One region of the Desulfosporosinus sp. SYSU MS00001 genome, then DNA from elsewhere that is predicted to be linked to it. Evidence: a T-box and tRNA genes for the amino acid it is inferred to sense, from the RefSeq annotation. Region 1 holds a T-box; the other holds one or more tRNA genes.

What was found. The T-box of region 1 lies ahead of trpS (tryptophan--tRNA ligase). A T-box ahead of a tRNA ligase gene usually reads a tRNA of that ligase, here a tRNA-Trp.
Region 2: it has a tRNA-Trp gene. The T-box ahead of trpS (tryptophan--tRNA ligase) is inferred to sense a tRNA for this amino acid. The anticodon was not compared.

Annotation. Positions count from the first base shown of each region.
Region 1 is NZ_JBNFTW010000004.1:265,439-271,955, forward strand. Features, by position in the region: gene ACPUYX_RS09920 (hypothetical protein) at 1-484, opposite strand, end outside; gene ACPUYX_RS09925 (DUF4317 domain-containing protein) at 753-1,904, shown strand; gene ACPUYX_RS09930 (flavodoxin family protein) at 1,928-2,485, shown strand; gene ACPUYX_RS09935 (pyridoxamine 5'-phosphate oxidase family protein) at 2,562-3,050, shown strand; T-box leader at 3,165-3,407, shown strand; gene trpS (tryptophan--tRNA ligase) at 3,453-4,448, shown strand; gene ACPUYX_RS09945 (hypothetical protein) at 4,558-6,270, opposite strand; gene ACPUYX_RS09950 (glycosyltransferase family 2 protein) at 6,372-6,517, shown strand, end outside.
Region 2 is NZ_JBNFTW010000006.1:103,122-109,638, reverse strand. Features, by position in the region: gene ACPUYX_RS12415 (hypothetical protein) at 1-205, opposite strand, end outside; gene ACPUYX_RS12410 (aspartyl-phosphate phosphatase Spo0E family protein) at 490-666, shown strand; gene ACPUYX_RS12405 (BRO family protein) at 817-1,152, shown strand; gene ACPUYX_RS12400 (hypothetical protein) at 1,327-1,569, opposite strand; tRNA gene ACPUYX_RS12395 (tRNA-Trp) at 1,870-1,943, opposite strand; gene ACPUYX_RS12390 (PHP domain-containing protein) at 2,102-2,926, shown strand; gene ACPUYX_RS12385 (potassium channel family protein) at 2,959-3,978, shown strand; gene ACPUYX_RS12380 (BON domain-containing protein) at 4,052-4,942, shown strand; gene ACPUYX_RS12375 (metal-dependent hydrolase) at 5,137-6,096, shown strand; gene ACPUYX_RS12370 (DNA translocase FtsK) at 6,173-6,517, shown strand, end outside.

The DNA of each region.
Region 1 (6,517 bases):
ACTTCAATATTGTTTTACTAATAATAAACGACGCGACATAGGGAAAACATCCGGCCATAACAACAAAGTGTGCCAAATGATAGGATGGTCTGCTCCAAATATAATAGGGAGTGCCTATTAAACTTAACGGTTTAAGGATAGACTCAATTATGTCGTTCGGTAATACCTCCAGTAATGAAAAAAGGGTCATAGAAATTAATGATATAATTCCGATCACAATGTACATCGATGCCTCAACTTTTTTAGGTTCACCATTTATAGCCGGAAAAACCCAAACGCTTAAAAATGATGCCCCTGCTAAAACTATGACACTTAAGCAGCCAAAAAAGTCGTGTGTGTTACTGAACGCGGTAATCATAATACCTATACTTATAAGGGGGAGAATTGTGAGCATCAGTACATAAATCATAAGACTTAATCTGTTTTTCGATAGATATCCCGAAATAAAAATTATTAGACATTCAAAGAAAATCATTCCGCTCATTCTAGATAACCTCCACCAGATATCTCTTTATCCTTATTTTGCTTCTTGAGTTTGATAAAAGACGTTTTGACAAGTTCAGATATAACTAATTCCCTGTTTTTGAGCAAATTCCTCCCTAACCCATGATTAGCTGCTTTAAAGGGAGTCGGGAGTCTGGTCCCTATCGAAGCTCTGATGTTGCTTTAGCTGAATGAGTTCACTTTCATATCTAACTATGTTAACATTTAAGACATTGAAAATTATATTATACAGACTAAGGGGATTAAGAATGGACAAAAATGATCTCGCCAAGCTTAGAAAAGAATTTAAGGCAGGCAATGACGGGCTAAAATTAGGGGAAATTTGCAGTGTTTATATCAAAAAGGATAATGCACAAATTCTTGGGGTAGAAACTGAATATTTTGAGCAAATGGACGAATTAAAACAGGAGTTTTACCTCAAAGGATTTAAAAAGCTTATTACAGGTCAACTGGACAGTAAAATATTTGAACTAAGTTTTGCGGACAACAAACTCGGTGAAAACCCGGAGCAAAAGGTCCTGTTTGAGGCCTTACACGCGGATTTCAAAGAACAGATTGGGCACATTGTGAAAAAAATCATGGATCACAGTGAATCCTACGAATCGGATTATATGATCTCATTTACCCGTGGGGAATTTTGGATTCCTGCAAAAAACGAAGTGGGGGAAGATGACGCAGCGAAAAACGATGTTGTTAATGCTTTTCAATTTATGATGGGTACCGTCAACTTGGTGTCCAGTCCCAAGCGGGCCTTGATGTTTGATTTTGAGGAAAAGAACTTTAGAGTTGACATCCCGATGAATGTTTATATCAATGCCGTATCACCTGAAGAGGGATTTGTGTTTCCTTCCATGAGTGATGGGTATGCAGATACGAATAAAGTCATTTATTATACCAAAAAGGATAATCAACCTAGTGAATCTTTTATTCATCATGTTTTAAATTGCGAGCTAGTCCCAACAGCTCAAGATGATAAAGAACGGTTTTTAACAATTATCAAAGACGTCGCAGGAGATCAGGTTGAACCTGAAGTAATTGCCAATGTTTATGAACAGATAAGTGAATGCATCCTTGATGCAGATGAAGACGGCGAGATTCCTACCCTTGGCGTCAAAGCTATTGAACAAATTCTTGTCAAAAGCGGAATTGAAGATACACGTAAATTAGAGAATTCATTTTTAGTCAATACTGAAAAGGCAAATTATGAATTTAAGGCGACCAATCTGTTACCAAGCAGCAAGGTGATTGAAATTAAAAGTAATGTCGCACAAATTAAGATTCGTCACGAGGACCTAAAACGCATTAAACAAGTCGAGAGGAATGGGCGACAGTATTTACTAATTGAGATTGATGACCCTGCAATTCTAGAAGGCTTTGAATTAAGTACGGAGGAATTTTAAAGCAATTGAGGGGGTTATTTTCTATGAAAAAAATTGTAGTCCTTAACGGAAGTCCCCATGAACATGGGTGTACGGCAACTCTGGTCAATGAGGTTATTAAAGGGGTTGGCAGTCAAGGAACTGTGGTCAAGTCTTACCATCTGAGTGGTATGACTATTAAAGCTTGTCAGGGATGTCGTGCTTGTTCAGAGAAGGGACGATGCGTACAGCAGGACGGTATGCAGGAAATATTAGATGAGATAGCCAGCGCCGATGGGATTGTCTTCGCTACTCCAGTCTATATGTGGCAGATGTCGGCGCAATTGAAGATTGCAGTTGATCGGTTGCTGCCGTTCCTCCGTCCTGGTTATACCAGCAGTCTCGAATCGGGGAAAAAGGTTTTACTCGCGGTAACCCAAGGCAGGACTGAGACGTCTTTATTTCGGCATTACTTTGAGCATGTAGGGAATAACCTTTTATTCCTTGGCTTTGGATCGTATAAAATCCTTATAGCTGGTGGGACTCGTCAGCCTGAGGATTTAGTCAATCAAACGGAACTATTAGAGGAAGCCAGGCAAATGGGCCAATGGCTTGTTGAGTAAAAGTAAGTGCTGTTAATGAAGCAGATGGTGTACTGTACAATAGCTAAAACAAGAAGAATTAAAATGAGGTGTATTAATGTTTCGAGAAATGAGAAGAAAAAAACAGCTCTTGCCTGAGGATGAGGCAAGAGAAATTATTAAGTCTCAATCATCGGGGGTGTTGGCTGTAACGGGCGATGACGGCTATCCGTATACCGTTCCGCTAAGTTATGCTTATGCTGATGGTAAACTTTATTTCCACTGTGCAAAAGAAGGCCATAAGATCGATGCAATCAAGCGGGATGAAAAGGTGTCCTTCTGTGTAATTGACCAGGATAAGGTTATCCAGGAAACCTTCACGACCCATTTTCGTAGTGTCGTTGCTTTTGGCAGAGCTAGGATTCTGACGGAAGACAGTGAGAGGAGAGCCGCTCTTGAAAGCCTTGTTAAAAAGTATTCCCCGGACTATATTCAAGAAGGGCAGAGGGAAATTGAGAAAGACTGGGGTAGAGTCAGTCTTGTTGAGGTCAAGATTGAGCATATGACTGGTAAAGCGGCAATTGAAATTGTCAAAAATGAAAAGTGATCATGAGAATTCGGTTTCTTCCATTGCCGTAAGGACAGATGTAGAGAACAGCAGGCGAATGAAACTTGATTTAATGATTTCAAACTGATAAACTATTAGTTAATAAAATAGTAATTAAAAGCGATGATAGAGAAGAGTAACTATTTAGGAAGCGTCAGAGAGCTGATGGTTGGTGAGAATCAGTGCGGAATAAATATTGAATGGCCTCTTGAGCAGCAACCCGAAATGGTAGTAGGAGTTGACGTGATAATCCACACGTTACAAAAGGTGCCGTATTATTTTTAGTACGGAAAGAGTGATTTAATATGTGTAATATTAAATAAATATGGGTGGTACCACGGTCCAATCGTCCCTTTTAGGATGATTGGACCTTTTATATTTTAGTTTAAAGGAGAGTTATTTATGGCGGTGATTTTCTCAGGTGTACAACCTAGTGGCACAATAACTTTAGGGAATTATCTTGGAGCAATGAAAAACTTTACAAAGTATCAAAATGAGCATGAGTGCTATTTCTGTATAGTCAACCAACATGCTATTACTGTTCCCCAGGAACCGAATCAGCTCAGGAATAACATCAGGAATTTAGCCGCATTATATTTGGCAATAGGTTTGGACCCGGATAAAGTAACACTATTTATTCAATCCGAAGTACCTGAACATGTTAAATTGGGATGGATAATGACTACGTTATCTTATATTGGAGAGCTTGAACGAATGACTCAATATAAGGATAAATCTCAACGCCATGGGAATGGTGACTCTATCCCTGCCGGCTTACTAACTTATCCGCCGCTAATGGCTGCGGACATACTCCTATATCAAACTGATTATGTTCCGGTTGGAGATGATCAGAAACAACACATTGAAATAACCAGGGATTTAGCACAACGATTTAATAATCGGTATGGGGAAACGTTTAAAATTCCTGCTATTCACACTCCAGAAGTCGGAGCAAGAATTATGTCATTACAAGAACCAAAGAAAAAGATGAGTAAGTCTGATGCCAATTCCTTTGCAACGATTTATTTGCTTGACGAACCTGAGATAATCCTGAAAAAGCTTAAAAAGGCTCAAACAGATTCGGAAAACAAAATTTCTTACAATAGAGAGCTTAAGGCAGGCATATCGAATCTTATGTCTATATATGCTTTAATTACGAATAAGTCAATTAAAGAAATTGAGCAGCTATATGACGGAAAAGGCTACGGACAATTTAAAAATGATGTAGCTGAAGTGATTATTGAGGCCATTCGCCCCATTCAAGAAAGGTATAAGGAATTTGTTAATAGCAGCTACCTTGATCAAGTATTGACGGCCGGTGCAGCTAAAGCTTCCCAAAAAGCAGCGGCAACACTTAATAAAGTCGAAGATCTCATGGGTTTATCACGGAAAATTTAAGTTGATCGAACATTTACGTAGTTGATAATAAGAAAGCCGGTCTCTAATTTTTACGAGATCGGCTTTCTTATGTTAAATTCATAAGAGTAATGTTAATATGGTTGATGTGCTATTCAATATACTTAATAGCAGCGGTTTTTTCAGGAATATGGTAGCATTCCTTCATGAAATAGGGCATAGTGTTCCAGTTTGCCACATTGTAACCATAGATCGTTCTCGGAGTCTTTTTAAGTGTTAATTCGCTTGAGTTATGATTTAAATGAAATACTTTGATAGCTTTCATATTATAATTCTGGGCATAGGATGCCAGTTGATAACCATAATATTCAGTTCCAAAATTAAATAATCCCAGCAAGATAATAGCGGTTGCTGCAAGACCTCTAAAGTTTTTAATCTTATAATGACCGACTATAATTGCCAAAATGGCAAATATAACAAACGTTATAAACAGATATGTATATGAACTATTAACATTATAACTATGATTTAAATAGGTAATTGCGAATTTTCCCAGATGGGCCAGACTAAAGGATTCAAAAATTACTAAGAGTATCAGAAATAGTTTATTCTTATAAAAGTTTATTATAGAGTAAACCACAAAAACGGTCATAAGCAAAAGTGCCGGAAAAATAATTTTATAAGCTTCAGCAAATCTTGCATCAACTACAAATAACATTAATTGCGAGCCAATGGCATTAATTGAGTTATACAATAAGAATGGATAATGTCTTTTTATTAAAATTAGTATGGATAAATAGATTAAGCTTATTAAATAAACTGCTGCAAATCCCAGCAGACAAATACTCAATAATGTATTAGAAAGGCCCCCAGTAAATAAATGAATATCATATTTTTTGTAAAAAACAACATAAATATAGCCTAAAATACCAAATGATAATGCAGTCATAAGTATATTGTTACATAAAGTTATAATTTTATTGGGAAGCTGATTTTTATAAACAAGCATCCAGAAGACACAGCATAAAGAAAGAATAAGTACGTAGCCTGAGACGGGATAGGAAAAAATGTTAGTTTTTATTAGACTCGAGGTAACGGCTTTAAAATTAACGGCATGCCCTGTTTGTTTTTCAAATTGCATTCTGTGAATTGAACCATAGGATACAATACAATATCCTCCAATTAGTGCTATATAATAGGGAATAAAGCTTTTGAAATTATTTAGTCTTTGGTAAAACCTATAGTAAGCAGAAATTAAAACAGTGTATCCAATGCCTATCATACCAACTTGCTGAACGGACGATCCAACAATAAAGGCAAGTATCAGGATCCAGATATTGAATTTACCGTCGGGTGCTTTTTCATAGTGTTTATGAAGGGTATAGCCATAGAGCAATACCAACGTCGTTGGATAAAGGTAATTGAAGGCACAGGCGGCATAGTATATTGTTGTATTTGCTATTTCTATTGGCAGAAAGACAAAAAATAATGAAGAGCAAAGACTGGCAATTACAATACGTTGTTTGTTCAAAGTATTATTACAACCGGAAGATGAAGTGCTGATTTTAGTGATCAAAAATGCTGTCAACGCAATAACAACTGGATTGAAAATCCTAAAGACATATATGTTGTATTTTAAGATGAATAACATCGCCACGCCGACCCAAACCCGGCCATTACCAATTAATTCCTTAACCACAAAATGGGGCAGATAGCTTAAGCCATAGGATGCATCTCTGCTATAATATAGATCGTCTGCGTAAAGAAAAATATATCGATGAATTAAGAGCATAAGTATTAGGAGCAAGCCGAAAACAAGATATTGCTTGTTCCTTATTAGTTTTTGGATTTTAGAGTTTAACAACGAATCACCTTCTAGATTTCCTTACTTTAATGATATTATTTACCATAATTTGTTTAGAATATAATGGTAAAAACAAAAGACTTCTAGGAGGGTATTTTTGGTTGATTTCAATTATTATGCCTGTTTATAATGAAGGAAGTCAGATCTATTCTAACGTTTCTAAAGTAAAACGCATCTTAGAGCAAAATCAAATAGACAGCCAAATCCTTCTGGTAAATGACGGATCGACGGACAATTCATGGTCTGA
Region 2 (6,517 bases), on a different contig from region 1:
TTCCTATATTTGAGAATAAACGAGCATTAGTCAAAAATACAACACCATCAATTACTCCACCAAAGTTTCCAACCCATTCGCTTGAGTCAGTTCCAAGGACAACACGTGCTCCAATTGGAAGAGTGTCAAAAAGTATTCTTGCAATAGGTGGGCGTCCAAAAGGCGGCACTCCAAATGGTACACCGGGAAAACCAAGTCCAGCCATAAATTAATCTCTCCTCTTAAAATATTTGGCCATTAAGGCCTATAAGAATTAATAAAGAGAGATATTGATAATGTTGTTTTCTAATCTATACTATGAAGGTTGGCCCTAAAGTGTGATTTTAAGGAGTTTTGGCGAAAGATGTAACAGATCTAGAGAACACTGCATTAGAATATCTTAGTTATTCGTATGCTATATCCCAGCATGAATTACTCATCCGTGGCGAGGTGGATTTTTTTGTTTTTGTACATACTATTCCCATAAAAATATAAATGGGAGGTAAAAGTTTGCGCGAACTTGAAGAAATTATGAAGCAGATCGAAGAACTGCGGCGTAGCATGGTAAAACTTAAAGAAGGGAAAGGACTTACCGATCAGGAAGTTGTTACGGCAAGCCAGATGCTTGATGTTGTTTTGAATGAATACTACAAAGTTTTGAAATCAAGGGTTGATGGGCAAAAGTAAAGAGAGCTTAAGATAAAATTGGGACTGGTCCGAAGAATAAACCCAAGCAAATTAATGTCGGGTATGTAAGGAGGTTTGGTAAAAACACAGGGAAAAGGGTTAGCTAAATTATATTAGCTAAATATTGTAAAAAAGATATTTGGGGGGTATATGTTACCAACTCAATTTTCTTACGAGAGTAAACAACTCAGAATGTTTATTAAAAATGGCGAACTATATTTTTGCGCAGCTGATGTTTGCAACATACTTGAAATTTCAAATCCTACTGATGCCATAAAACGACTTGAAGAGGATGAGCTAGATTTAATCGAGGTCACCGATTCACTGGGGAGACAACAAATTACTAACGGAGTCAACAACTTGGCCTCGATTCGCTCATTATTTTCCAAAATCTATTCGGCCTTAAAGCGTCAATTCGGCGTACTGAGCTACTGGGATCTGAAAAGGTCTGATTTTTCGAAGGCATTTCGGTTTTTTGAGAGCTAGACTCCATGATAGTTTATGAAAACCGTATGAGGATTCTGCAGGATATAAACAAGATAAAAGAAGAGATCACTTCAAATTTGTAAGCGTTCTCTGCCAAGAACAACTTACCGTCAACGAAGCAATCTCGCTATTGAAAAGTGCTGAACTTATTATCATGCAGTCTAGATTTACGGCTTAATCTGGTTTCTCGGGTTTGTAAGTAGCGTTTGGGTTAGAGTCATTCAATACTCTTATCCGCATCTTTTCCCCTAATGAGCACCTAGTATTCGCGTTAGCCCCTGCTAAACATGCAAAGCTGATTTCCCCATAGGATTTGCAGATATTGATATTATGACAATCCTGTTTATAAACATGTTTTCCTTTTTTATCTTGCTCGATTGGATCGGACAGATTGCCGCCTATCAAAGGATTACTCATTGATTTCATCTCCTTTCCTGTATTGATTGGTATGTCTAAACAACTACCAACTTCGACGCAAAAAAGGAATATTCCTGTAAATATTTAGCGAAAATGAGGCGAAAAACACATGAGCGTGACATCGAAAGATCAAATTAACTGTTAATCGTTGTCTAACCATTGGTATTCCTTACTTTCTAATATTTAGATTAGGAGCAAACCACATCAACGGTCTTAAATAATCAGACAAATCAAAAAGAGTCTCGTAACATTCACGAAGAATGTACGAAACCCTTATGCAGTCTGCGTTTTAAACGTGATTGGCAGGGGATGCAAGAGTCGAACTCGCACTGACGGTTTTGGAGACCGCTGTTCTACCATTAAACTAATCCCCTTTAGGTTTGGCGACGAATTGAATTATAGCTTAAAATAAGATATGTGTCAACTATGATTATGGAACTAAATTAAATGAAATATAATAAAGGCGGCAGGATTTTTCAAGAAAAACCAGAATAGGCATTATAAAATAAGTCAATGGGAGGGAGTGGGTATCTTGAGGATTGATTTACACGTTCATACTCAAGAATCAGACGGTTCGCAGACTGTCGAGGAGGTCTTAAATCTCGCCCATTCAAATGATGTTAAAATACTTGCTATCACAGATCATGAAAGCACTGAAGGTATCACAAGAGCAGAAGAATTGGCCAAATACCTAAATATTGAAATTATTCCCGGCGTTGAGTTATTAACAAATTTTCAGGGGGAGGAAGTTCATCTACTAGGCTACTTTAAAGATATTCACAATTCATTATTGCAAACACGTTTAACTGAGATTCGAAAACAGCGCACATCTCTGGCCTACGATATGGTTAAATGTCTTCAGAAAGGGGGGCTTTCCATTGAGTGGAAGGATGTTGAGCGCCAGGTTGGTTCGGTTGGAGCCGTAAGTAAGGGCCATATTATGAGGGCCATACATCATCGATATAGCAGTTCAAATCCAAAAAGCTGGCAAGATATCGCCACATATTTTCGCCCCGGTGGAATCGCCTATCTTCCCTATCTAAAACATAGATTTGAAGATGCTGTTGATTTGATTTTTAATTCCGGAGGTTTCCCTGTTGTGGCCCATCCCGGTTTATTGCATGAACCGGATATGGTCTTTGATCTCCTGGCCTATCGACCGATTGGGCTTGAAGTGTATTATGGCTATTGGGAACAACAACAGAGCTTAATCTCGTATTACACTAAGGTTGCTGCTCAATTTGCCCTTTTGGCCACGGGTGGAAGCGACTATCATGGGCCTTTTAGTCGGATCCAAATGGGTCAGATGGATGTTCCCCTTGAAGGAGTTTATAAGCTGCGAAACCTACTGACTTAAAGTCAGAGGTTTGTAAAGAAAGAAGTGATTTGTTGGGCAGGCGCATTGGACTAGCCTTTTTAGCCCTTTTGTTTACGCTGTTTTTCGGAACAATTGGGTTAATGACGACGGAACACCTCACTTTGGCCCAAGCCTTTTATTTTACGGTCGAGACCATTACGACGGTGGGTTATGGGGATATTGAAGTTAAATCGGATTCCGGCCATGTTTTTATCATTATCCTCATGATTGGCGGAGCCGGAGTAATGCTCTATTTTGTTGGAATAATGATGGCGTTTTTAATCGAAGGTCAATTAGCAGGGGCGTATGGGAGAAGAAAGATGAATAAGAAAATCGCTGAACTTCAAAACCACATTATTGTCTGTGGAGGTGGACGCGTTGGAAAACAAGTGCTTTACCGTCTCCGGAAAGAAGGCCATCCTTGTGTCGTCATTGAACAACAAGAGGACTTGGCCCATGAGTATATTGGGGAAGGATATCTAGTCCTTAATAATGATGCGACTGAAGATGAGGTATTAAAAAAGGCTGGAATTGAGCGAGCAAAGGGGTTAATTACGGCACTTCCTGAAGATTCCCTAAACGTGTTTGTAACCCTGACAGCAAAAGGGCTAAACCCGAATATTCAGGTGGTTGCCCGCATGGATCGGTTAGAATCCGAGAATAAATTGTTGCGTGCCGGAGCTGACAAGGTGATTTCTCCAGCCATATTAGGCGGCTGGAGAATGGCTATGTCAATTTTGAAACCTGTTAGTATTGAGTATCTTGAAACCTGTATTCATGATCAAAATATTGGGATGGAAATTATGGAACTTAAAGTTGATCAAGGGTCTTGCCTGATCGGAAGAACCTTGTCTACAAGCGGGATTAAGCAGCAAACTGGTGCTATGATCTTAGCAATTTTGCGTAATGATCGTGTTATCAGTAATCCTAGTGCTCAAGAGGAAATCATAGAAGGTGATCTTCTCATAGTGTTGGGTTTAAGAGAACAATTGCATCTTTTGGAAGAAGTGGCAGCGAATCTGACAAAATTAAAGCCTGCTGAAATAGGGTAGATTAAAAGAGGAAGTCTTGGGATAAAATACCCTCTGAGTATGAAAACACAGCTTCATGTTGGAGGGAGATTTTATGCATAATTCACGATCCGAAAAAGATATTCTTCGGGATATCAAAAAACTTATTCATACACATTTCGGAGAAAGCGGGCAGGGGATTCACGTAGAGGTCAAAGGAGACAGGGCAATAATCTGGGGAATGGTTGATAGTTTAGCGGAAAAGGATTTTTTCGGGAGTCGTGTGGGCCGCATCGATGGTGTTCGTGAATTAGATAACTCTCTGACCGTTTCTAATGACGGAATTATCCTGGATAAGGATATAGAAGAGGGAATTGTTGAACGGTTTAAGAACTCTAATTTTGAGGATATAACTCATTTGGGGTGTCGGGTTAGTCGCGGAATTGTTACCTTGCTCGGACATGTTGAGACCCAAAGCACTGAACGGTTAGCCAAGCGCCTTGCCTCTCAGGTACGCGGAGTAAAAGAAATTCGCAGCGAAATTCAATTTTTGGAGAAAGCCGTTGACGACGCGACTTTAGTAAATCGCGTGGAAAATGCTTTGGTTGCATCACCTTGGGTTAATGCACATGAAATTCAAACGGGTGCGCGTAATGGCTTGATAACGTTAAGCGGTCTTGTAGATACACAGGAAGAGATGGAATGGGCCGTTGAAACTGCATATCAAGTTCCCGGTGTGAAGGCTGTTGTCAGTGAGATAATGACTCGCCATCGGTCGCAGGGTGATGACTTGTGGCTGACGGAGCAGCTGGTATCAAAGTTGGGACAGCATGGTTTAAATTCAGGCCAAGTTCGAGCTTTTGTACAGAATGGTATTGCTTTTCTGACTGGAGAAGTTTACACCGAAGAGGAACGTGATCTGCCTGAAGAAATGATTAAAAGCATCCCCGAGATTCATACTGTCAATAATTCAATAAAAGTTGCCGCACATTCCAGCAAAGGGTAATTGACTAAGGTTTAGATCCCTTGCTATCGGTGTCATGGATTACTCCGCATGGTTATGCGGAGTTTTCTAGTTATATGTAATAAGATGAAAAATCAGGAAATGCATTTCAGAGTATGAAATTCGGGTTGCTTCAACAACTTTATGCTATAATAAAAACTGTTAGGGTCGTGACAAAAATGTGAAGGAGGGCAATAATGGATCCTATAACTCATGGACTCGTCGGAATTGCCTTAAGTGCTTTCTCAGGTCATACGATGCAATTAAATGATCCAGTATTTTTGGGCTGTACTCTGGGCGCTATGCTTCCTGATCTCGATATTTTAGCTCATCTCAAAGGTCGTTTAAACTATTTGATGAACCATCGGGGTGCTAGTCATTCTTTAATGGCCTTAACCGGTATGTCTTTGGGACTCGGAACAACCTTATATTTAATTTATCCTACAACGTCTTGGTGGACTGTGGTTTTATGGACACTTATCGGAACATTATCACATAGTATTTTGGACTTATTAAATTCTTTTGGAGCAGAATTGTTATGGCCGTTTTCGCGTAAGAAAATCACAGTCGATATGATAATGCTTACCGATCCCATCATATCATGCTTGTTTCTGGGATCTTTTATGGTCTCGCTGCGTTCTGCTGATTTTTCCAGACCTTCTGCTTCAATTGCTATATTTTTCAGTTTATTATATTTAGGCTACCGTCAAATTGGCCGTTTGAAAACACGTAATAAACTTATGGAAGTGTATTCAATTAAATCTCGTGCTGAAGTTAAAGTCCTTCCGGCCATGTATCATCCTTTTGCCTGGAATTTTATTCTTTTCCAGGGAGATTCGGTGCGGTTTGGTATTGTTCGGAATCAGATTCCTTCAATTTGCAGAGTTTTACCGAAATTTGATAAAGACAATCCTTCAGTTTCTAATGCTCTTGAGGGAAATCTAGCGGAAATGTTTTGTCAATTTACCCCTTATTATCATGTGATGGCTCATGACTCGGATTCAGGAGAATGTCTGGTGGAATTTGTCGATCTGCGGTATTGGACGAAAGGTGATTTTCTCTATACCGGCAATGTTTACCTGAATGAAAACGGTGAAATATCCTATGAGATTTTTAATCATTTTCCTAATCAAGAAGGCGTACTTTTAAGTTACTAATGAGATAGAACGAAAAAAACCTTTTGACATTCCCATAGCTTATCAACCATAATGAGTATAGCATGGGGGTGAAGAGGTGCGAGGTAGTAGAAAGAATTTAGATATGTATGATTTAAAAATAATTTCTTTAAAAATAATAAGTATTTTATTGTTCCTGTTTTCTCTATTGGGTCTTATGGGCGGTCGGGGATTTTTCATGGGACGACCGATTTTTTCGGGGATTTCAGCAATTTTTGGAGCTCATTTTGCTTGGATTGGACTTTTCCTATTTTTGGTTATTGCTATTGTTTTATGGATTTATTCGGATAAAGTCCAGTCGTTTCGATCGCGGTCTCAATTCAAATCTCAATCTCAAACGACCACAAGGAATGTTCATTCTAAAGCAGTCGCCAAAGCACAGCGCAAAAGGCAAACTGAGGTG